One region of the Salipaludibacillus sp. HK11 genome, then DNA from elsewhere that is predicted to be linked to it. Evidence: riboswitches for the same ligand, from Rfam matches in the RefSeq annotation. Region 1 holds a riboswitch; the other holds the start of a gene.
What was found. Region 1 has a riboswitch for cyclic di-GMP ahead of ACM26V_RS05015 (anti-repressor SinI family protein). Riboswitches for the same ligand answer to the same signal wherever they lie in the genome.

Region 1 (4,852 bases):
AAAAAGTGCTCGACCATATGATTGTCGCACACGGTCAAGCACGGAAAGAAATAAATGTACCATGTATTTTAAAATTCAGGAAACATTCTTATTTGTCAGCATTTGCCCCTTTTTTTTCAGAAGCATTACCTTAATCGCTATCGCTAGAAAAACTATCGCTACAAAAATCATGCTCCCTGACAGAAACATATACATAAACCGAATCGACTCATTGCCAAATAAAACACCTATCCCATCGAGAACAATTGGCGAAGAAAATTGTCCAAAAAACAGCATACTTGTAACAATCGCCATCGCTTGAACGGTTTGTGATTTCGGTACTTGACGTGATACTTGGTCAAATACAGTAGGTAAAATCGAGCCAAATCCAAACCCCATAAAACCAACACCTAGACCAATGAAGAATAAATGATTTGAAATAGCAACGATGAAAAAACCGGTACCCATTAGTAATAATTGGAATGCGATAAAATAAGTTTGAAATAATCGTTTAACTCTACCTAATAGTAATCCAGCAAAAAATCCTGCTGCTGTTGCTATCGATATAACAGCTCCTGAACTTTGTGAGTTGCCAATTCCTTCTTCTTGGATATATAAAGCCATGTTCGTAGGAACCGAATAAAATGCTAGAACGATAAAGAACATCGCAGCTCCATAAGCGTATAGTTTTTTGGGTAATGGTGCGACCGTCATACCTGGCACTTTCTTCTCAGGCCTCGTAGTCGGTAAATATAATAACACAACAATTGCTGCAACAATAACTAGACTATAAACGCTGAATGCCATCCTCCAACTCACCGCAGCTAAAAAACCTGACATTAGAAACAGTACAACGCCACCTAGATTATTAGCAGCACTTACTTGCCCCATAGTTGCAGTTCTCTCTTCTCCATCAAAAAAATCAGCGACAAGTGCCGTCGATATTGGCATCAGCAATCCAACACCTACTCCTAATAATGCGCGACAGAGTAGCAGAAGTTCTATACTTGATACCAAGCCCCCTCCTAATCCACCAATTAAGTAAAATAACATTCCGACAAAGAGAATATGTTTCTTTGAAAAGCGTCTTGTTAAATGACTAGAAACAAATATGAAAGGAATTATCATCACAGAAGGTATCGTTAATATTAATTTTATTGATGTTTCACTTACATCCGGAAAAGCAAGGGCAATGTCACCAAGTGCAGGAGATATTGCGGCTCCCGCCATTACAGTTAATAGCGAAACAGAAAGAATCGCCATTTTTAATAGAATTTTATTCATCTAACCCCAACTTTCTACCTGTTTCTTCATAAATCCAACTCGTTGTTACATTTTTGGATGCAATTTTTTTAAGAACACGCTTTGTTGTAGCAACATCTTCTTCCGCAATTCCTTCTGTCGCCTTAATTAATGTTATAGTAACAAGCTCCATTAGTTTCTCTTGTTGTTCTTTTCCTATCTCCGTTAAGTAAATTCTTTTACAACGCGCATCAACAGGATCTTTCCTTCTATAAATAAGTTCTCGATTTAACATATTTTGAATAAGTCGGGACACACTCGCTTGATCTTTGCCTGTTCGTTCTGCAAGTTCAAGTTGGCTAAGCCCATCTTGATTCCATAACTGAACTAATATCGTCCAATGTTCGGTAGTTACATTGAACCCATGTTCGGAAAATACTCGTTGCACACTAGTTGATAGAGATCGACCAGCATTAGCAACAAGAAAACCTAGCGAATCTTCTAACCTATATTCAGACACTGGACCATCTCCTTAATCACTTTTACTATCGTACAGGCAAAATACTTGTTTATGCAAGTATTTTGCTTTTATGTTAAGTCGGTATTCATTTATCATGCATAATACGGCGCTTCTTCTGTTGTATCTTTTTCGCTCTTTCTTTCATACAGCACAAGATGCCTAATCTTCTACATTATCTTTGCAAATCAAGTTTGCTTTCCGGAAAAGTTTCCTAGTAACCCGAAAATAAAAAAGACTATCTCCAATGATAATTTTGAGAAAGTCTCATTTCATATATATACTTGATAAGAATTTTTACCAGCAAGATAGCATCGTTAGACCTTTCGTCTAAATAAAATGCCTGATCCCCAATCCGCTAAATATTAACAGACTGGTGGACCAGACATTAGAATACTATATCTCTCCATCAATTTCAAAATAAATATCACCTAGAGAGTGTTTCATTATAATGAAAAATATCAACTTAATTATTTTAAATTTTCAGTCATTTATAACGCTTACAACAATAATAAAACAAAACTAGCTATACCGCCTTTTTTGATAAGAATTCCCGAATTTTCTCTATAGGAATTCCCATATCATATGCCTTTTGGATCAGTTCAACCCACTCATTATCTAGTTTTTCAACTGAATCATTAATAGAGCTTAGCATCATTTATCCCCCTGTTATTGAGGCAACCACAGCAATCATAGTCATTCAACCTTAGACCTGTGGCTTTGCGTCCTAAACTTTCGATTAGTTTGCCTTTATCTTTATTTTTGGTTCTATTATCATTGAAATAAGCATCTCTTTGGCTCATAATAAACAACAACTTATCGAATCAAAAAACAAAGGTTCACAGTTAATTGACCCTTTTAGACCGACATATTCTTATTATTTTGAGCTAATGACATAATTATTTCATTAAATACTATTCAGCTACAGATCAACAATGCTGAGCTTATTGTTTAAAAGCAGCAACTACTATCAACCTTATCAACTTCTAAAATACTAAGTCTAAAATGAAACAGTCAATACGTTCATAAAAAATGATTTACGCAGAAAAAGGATACAAGAAAGTGACAATGAAAAAATCACAGAAAAAGTAGGAATTAAACCTCCTTCAGTATATGCATTTTTTTAAAAATAAAGAAGATGTTTTCTCACATTTATATTTAATCACATTTTCACCTTCAACTAACTAATATTCATTAGGTAGAGCCAAATAGCTAGCCTCTTCGCTAATTCCCTTAAATTATATCACACAATATTTAATTTAACATAAAATTCAAAAAATAAGAACTTGATAAAAAATCTTAGATATTTCTTAACTAGTAAAATTGAAATAGAATTCACAGACAGACTAACTGAGACATTCATGCGAAGATTCTTCTCACAATGAAGTACAAAATTGCCGCTTTTCATAGTGACACTCGATCCTTGTTCTACAGGTGAATATCTCTACCGAAGAAGTAATCTTCCGAGTGCTACGAAAACATTTTTACTGATAAAGGATGTTTTTTTATTGTGAAACGATAAATTTAATGTATAATTTAAATTAAATAAATAAGTGAGGTGATTTTAATGAAACCTGGATCTACATTGTTTTTGAAAATTGCAGTTATTTTAATTGGAATCACGATACTTTCCTTGTGTATATTTTGGTTGCCTTGGATCGCAAGTGTTTCGACTGAAGCAGCACCAGAGTTTGCTTATTTGCAATATCCCGTCTTAATTGGTTTATATGTAACCTCCATCCCGTTTTTCTTTGCTTTGTATCAGGCTTTAAAACTTTTGGACTGCATAAAAAATAACGCTACATTTTCGGAATTGTCTGTAAAGGGCTTAATGAATATAAAATACTGCGCGATTGTAATTAGTATCTTATATGTCTTAGGTAGTTTATTTCTTCTTTTACAAAATGCTCTCCACCCTGGAATAGCAATTATAGGAATGACAATTACTTTTGCTTCTGTTGTGATTGCAGTCTTTACGGCGGTTCTCCAGCGATTGTTAGAGAATGCGATAACTATTAAATCAGAAAATGATTTAACAGTATGAGGTGAAAAATAATGGCTATTATCATCAATATTGATGTCATGTTAGCGAAAAGAAAAATGAGTGTAACGAAACTATCTGAAAGTGTTGGCATAACAATGGCAAACCTTTCTATTTTGAAAAATGGAAAGGCAAAAGCGATTCGACTATCAACGTTAGAAGCTATTTGTAAGTCTCTGGATTGTCAACCTGGAGACATCCTAGAATTCAGAAGCGACGAAGATGAGGGTCTTAAAAACTAGGTAGAAATGAGAGAATCTTCCCTTTAGTTATTTACTCATTTTTCTGGATGCGATACAATTAACCTAAATCTGGAAATTGAAGGGAATGAATCATGCGCAGATATCAATATTTTATCCCAATATAAAACTATAATGGAGGGAGAATTATTGATTACAAGTTTATTTACAGAAAGATTGTATTTAAGAAAAATGGTACCCGCTGATTCTGCTAGTTTATTCAAAATATGGTCTGATCCTGATATTACGAAGTTCATGAACATATCTAATTTTAGTAATGAAGGTCAGGCAACTGAAATGATTCATTACATTAATGCACTCTCTAAAGAAAATAAAGCGATACGTTTTTCAATCATTGAATTAACATCTAATGAAATTATCGGATCTTGTGGCTTTAATTATTTCGATTTTGAAAATGCTAAAGCAGAAATTGGATACGATATTGCCAAACAATCATGGGGGAAAGGCTATGCACCAGAAGCTATCTCTAGTCTCCTTAACTATGGATTTGAAACAATAGAGATGAATAGAATCGAAGCGAAAATAGAGCCTGGGAATATAAATTCAATAAAGGTCCTAAGAAAACTAAATTTCACATTTGAAGGGACACTAAGACAGGCTGAAAAAATCCATGGGAAATTTATTGATCTTAACATGTATTCCAAACTAAACACTGATTAATTGAACTGCCTCTATTTCACTGAAATAGAGGCATCCCTACTTTTTGAAGCTATATACAATAAAACGAAACTTCGATCACTTTCACCTTTCGCTGTCGAGTATAGAGAGATCTACCAATAGGAAGAAATGACAAAGTGGAGTCATTGAAGTTTT
Region 2 (4,852 bases), 160 kb from region 1:
ACGGTACAATTATATTCCATGGTTGGGTATGGAATAGCATATTGATCCAAGGCATGGCGTAGAACACTTATATCGAAACTAGCATTATGGGCTACGACAAGTTGACCTTGAAAATACCCGACCCAATCAGGCCACAACTCTGCAAATGTTGGTTCATTTTTTACATCGTCCCAACTTATGCCATGCACATGTTGACAAAAAGGGTCAAAATATGGATCTCTTGGTCGTATGAGGGCGTATTTTTCTTCAACAATCTCGTCATTAACTACATGAACGAGACCAATCGCACAAGCACTTCCTCGTTCGCGCGAAGCAGTTTCAAAATCAAGCGATACAAAATTCATGGATGGATTTCCTCCTGATACTTTCTATTCTGTGATTCTACTAGATTAACAGGAGTTGTAAGAGAAGGGAAGAGGGAGTTATACAATTAAGATAGTATAATGAGATTGGTAGAGGATTAAGGATTAAAAAAAGCATGCAATTAGAAGGATTTTAAACTTAAACGGTCTTGGGTACTACAAACTAATAAATGTTGTTTTAAGCTAGTTTGATTATGTTTCTTGAGATGTCGTGTTAAAATATAATCAATATACGAAATGAGGTGTCTTTTTGACAAAAATCAAATTAGGTACGAGTAATTTACAAACTGGAAAAATTTCATTAGGTTGTATGCGAATGGACAAACTTTCTAAAAATGAAGCTGCTAAAGTGATTCATTCTTCGATGGAAGCTGGAATTGATTTATTTGATCACGCTGATATTTATGGAGGAGGAGAATCGGAAAGAGTTTTTGCTGGCGCGGTTGATTTGAAGTCAGGAGTTCGAGATAAAATGGTTATCCAGTCAAAATGTGGAATAAGAAAAGGTTCGTTCGATTTCTCAAAAGAACACATTTTGACTTCTGTTGAAGGTAGTTTGAATCGATTAAACACAGATTACATTGACATTTTATTATTGCATCGTCCAGACTCACTCATGGAGCCTGAAGAAATTGCTGAAGCATTTACGAAATTGAAACAATCAGGAAAAGTTCGCCACTTTGGTGTTAGTAACCAAAATCCAATGCAAGTTGAACTGTTAAAAAAATACATAAAAGAAGATTTGATCATTAATCAGCTTCAATTCAGCCTTCTACATACACCGATGATCGATGCCGGATTCAATGTTAATATGAAAAACGATTCATCTATCGTTCATGACAGTAATATTCTTGAATATAGTAGGTTAAATGACATGACGATCCAAGCTTGGTCACCATTTCAGCACGGTATGATTGAAGGTGCCTTTGTCGGGAATAAAGATTTTCCTGAAGTAAATAAAAAACTTCAGGAAATTGCTGCTGAAAAAGGTGTGACTGATTCAGCTATTGCAATTGCATGGATTTTGCGACATCCTGCTACTATTCAACCGGTAATAGGTTCAATGAATCCAACCCGCATTCAAGATATATCTAAAGCTGTAGACGTCAAATTAACTAGACAAGAGTGGTACGAACTATATTTGGCTGCAGGGAATAAATTGCCATAAATCTTGTATAAATAATCTGTAATCATTTGTTTTTTGATTAAATGTTTTGTGTTTTGTTTTCGATGAATGGAATGGGTAAATTCCCTTTCCATTTATTTTTATTAATGATATTTAAGGTTATTGGCCAGTTTTATTTTACATTTTAAATAACACTTTTGAATTTTGATAAAAAAATATAGGTATTTTGTAATTTATTTGTATAATTGTAAAGGAATTAAAATTTTTGTGGCGAATAAGTGTTAAAGGAGGTTCATGGAGGGGGGATTAGTGAATTAAGAAAGTTTTAATTACTGGAAAAACTCTGGGGTCTGCAAAGGCAATAATAATAATTTATTAATGAAGATAATAGCTTACTTAAATCATTCTGGAAAGAAATTTTAATTAATCATAACTGTTTATGGGATTTAAGTAATGGAATTAATAATAATCATCGTAAATTTATTTAGTGAGGTTCTTAATAACCAAACTTTCGCACTGTTTTCACCAAAAGAGAACATGCATTCTGTTAATTAGGTATAAATATGTTATAATGATAATTAAAGATAATGTTCTATTAAATAGCGAATTTATGTTCAATAGGTTTCAATCTAACACAAAATAAATAAGGGAGCTATGAAAAACTATTTGTACTTGGGCACTTGAATAGTTTGGAGCAGGTAGTGCAACCGACCTTAGCAGGGGGGTTGTATGATGTCTTCTACGATTAATACTTTGCAGGATAATCAGCTGATAGAAATTTATCACAGTGCTAAGGAACTTGAGCTCGATTTAGACTTCATTAAAATATTAGAAGCAGAATTGGATAAGAGGGGCATTAGTAAAGAAAGATATTCTTTTTCTTGATTCTTTTACAAAAGAGGCGATCTCACTGTTAATAGTGAATTGCCTTTTTTGCATCAGAAAAATAAAAACATAAGATTTGATGTTGTTAATTTTTCAAGTAAGTAAAGCTTAATTAGGAGTAAAGAAGCAGTTGATATTTTTTAATCAAATAACAAAAATAAGGGAAAAAATCAGTAAACTTGAGTTTTTCAGCAAAACTTGAGATAATGTCTGATGGCATGAAGATATCGATGTAAATGACACTAATAATACATTTTATTGATCAAGATTTGAAATGAGGGTACAAGAATGAAGACAGAATCAATTTACGGGTTAACGTTTGACCAATTAAAAACATGGTTTGAAGAGCGTGGGCATAAACCTTTCCGAGCGACTCAAGTATGGGACTGGCTATATGTTAAAAGGGTGAAAACTTTCGCTGAAATGACAAATTTAAAAAAAGACTGTATTAAACTGTTAGAAGATCATTTTGAAATGAAAACATTGGAATTACACTCTAAACAAGTATCAAGTGATGGAACGGAAAAGTTTCTATTTAAGTTAAGTGATGGAAATTTAATTGAAACGGTATTAATGAGATTTGCCTATGGAAATTCCGTTTGTGTAACGACACAAGTAGGTTGTAATATTGGCTGTAGTTTTTGTGCAAGTGGATTACTTTCTAAGGATCGTGATTTAACGAGTGGAGAAATTGTCCAGCAGGTAATGAATGTACAGCATAGCATGGATGAAACGGACAAAGACGAACGAGTTAGTCATATTGTTGTCATGGGTATTGGAGAGCCGTTTGATAATTATACACACATGATGAACTTCTTCCGAGTTATTAACAGTGATAGAGGATTAGCGATAGGAGCGAGACATATTACCGTTTCAACGAGTGGTATTATTAAGAAAATATATCAATTTGCTGATGAGAAGCTTCAAGTTAACTTGGCCGTTTCACTTCACGCTCCAAACAATGAACTCCGTACCCGCATAATGAAGGTAAATAAAGCACAGCCCATCGAAAAATTAATGGAAGCTGTTGATTATTACCTAGAAAACACAAACCGAAGAATCACTTTTGAATATATTCTGCTTGATGGTGTTAATGATAATCCAGAGCATGCTAGAGAGCTGGTAGAATTAGTCAAGGACAAAAAGAAGCTGACTTATATTAATCTTATCCCATATAACCCTGTGGATGAGTATATTCAGTACAAGCAAAGTAAAAAAGGATCCATTCTGACATTTTTTGATATTCTCATGAAAAATGGTGTTCAATGTGGCGTGCGTCATGAACAAGGGTCTGACATCGATGCTGCCTGTGGTCAGTTAAGGAGTAAACAAATGCAAAAGGATAAAGCAAAAGCGAAATCTAACGTTTAAATCCGTTCACTTAAGACCTCGCAGTTCTTGCGAGGTCTTATTTCTAATACTTAATAACCTGTAATAATTGCAAAAAAGATTACGAGAAATGGCAGAGCTACTGTGATTGCGCCTCCAATAAAGCCCAGTACAGCGATTAGTTTCCCGTGTTGTTTTGTTGTTTTTATTTCAAATAATGCGATAATACCAAATAAAACGCTAAAAAAACCGAGAAACATACCTACTGGTAGTATTAAAAAAAAGAATATTACTGAAAGAGCTCCAGTAACACCGGAAATAATTGCTTTAACATTGTAGTTGTATTGAGAGGCATTCTTTTCCTGAAAGTTATCTTGGTTTTGATTTTCCATTAAAACTCCTCATTTCTTTATATTATATCGTTCTATTTTACATGGAAACTTATTAGGTAACAATTGTTATTAAAATAGAAGCTGAAAGATTTAATATTTTATATTATTTCACGACACTGTCATCTCGCTCATTATATGATAAGATATTTGAGAAGAATGGCGGCCGGTGTGTTGAATGGGAGGGGAAAACGATTACAGATGATCAGCATGAATATAATAATAGAAATGATAAACCCGAAAAGAAAACTTTAGTAGAAAAAGAAGAAGATTTATTTTTTGATGGTGAAAGATATTACACAAAAGAAGAATTTTTTAATCCAGAGGGAGAATCCGAAGAGAGAGTATCACAACCAAAGATAAAAAGAAAAGGAATGAAAATTTTCATAGCTTCGTTACTGATTGTTGCGTTACTAAGCAACGTATTTGCGATATGGCCAAAGCTCTTTAACCTCCCTGCTATAGACTTCATTGCTACATCGCAGGAATTGTCTAATAATGAAGACGTTCAACTCTACAAAGAATCCATTGTGGTTGTGAGAGCAGGTAATAGCAAAGGAACTGGCTTTTACATTTCAGAAGATGGACATATTATGACGAATGAACATGTTGTAAGTAATGACCCACAACCTGTAGTGACATTTGAAGATGGTGAAAGTTTTCTTACGAATGTCGTAGAAAAAAATGAAGAGTCGGATATTGCAATTCTTAAGATTGACCCCGGCGATTATTCTCCACCAGTATTAGAGTTTGAAGAAAAT

Region 2: another riboswitch for cyclic di-GMP. It lies ahead of sda (sporulation histidine kinase inhibitor Sda); the one in region 1 lies ahead of ACM26V_RS05015 (anti-repressor SinI family protein).

What each region holds. Positions count from the first base shown of each region.
Region 1 is NZ_CP181045.1:956,409-961,260, reverse strand. It holds gene ACM26V_RS05025 (MFS transporter) at 76-1,263, opposite strand; gene ACM26V_RS05020 (MarR family winged helix-turn-helix transcriptional regulator) at 1,256-1,741, opposite strand; gene ACM26V_RS05015 (anti-repressor SinI family protein) at 2,265-2,396, opposite strand; cyclic di-GMP riboswitch class I at 2,412-2,497, opposite strand; gene ACM26V_RS05010 (DUF2975 domain-containing protein) at 3,306-3,782, shown strand; gene ACM26V_RS05005 (helix-turn-helix domain-containing protein) at 3,794-4,021, shown strand; gene ACM26V_RS05000 (GNAT family N-acetyltransferase) at 4,169-4,699, shown strand.
Region 2 is NZ_CP181045.1:1,116,597-1,121,448, forward strand. It holds gene ACM26V_RS05665 (3'-5' exonuclease) at 1-344, opposite strand, end outside; gene ACM26V_RS05670 (aldo/keto reductase) at 613-1,530, shown strand; cyclic di-GMP riboswitch class II at 2,127-2,210, shown strand; gene sda (sporulation histidine kinase inhibitor Sda) at 2,218-2,373, shown strand; gene rlmN (23S rRNA (adenine(2503)-C(2))-methyltransferase RlmN) at 2,662-3,744, shown strand; gene ACM26V_RS05685 (DUF4190 domain-containing protein) at 3,795-4,094, opposite strand; gene ACM26V_RS05690 (S1 family peptidase) at 4,466-4,852, shown strand, end outside.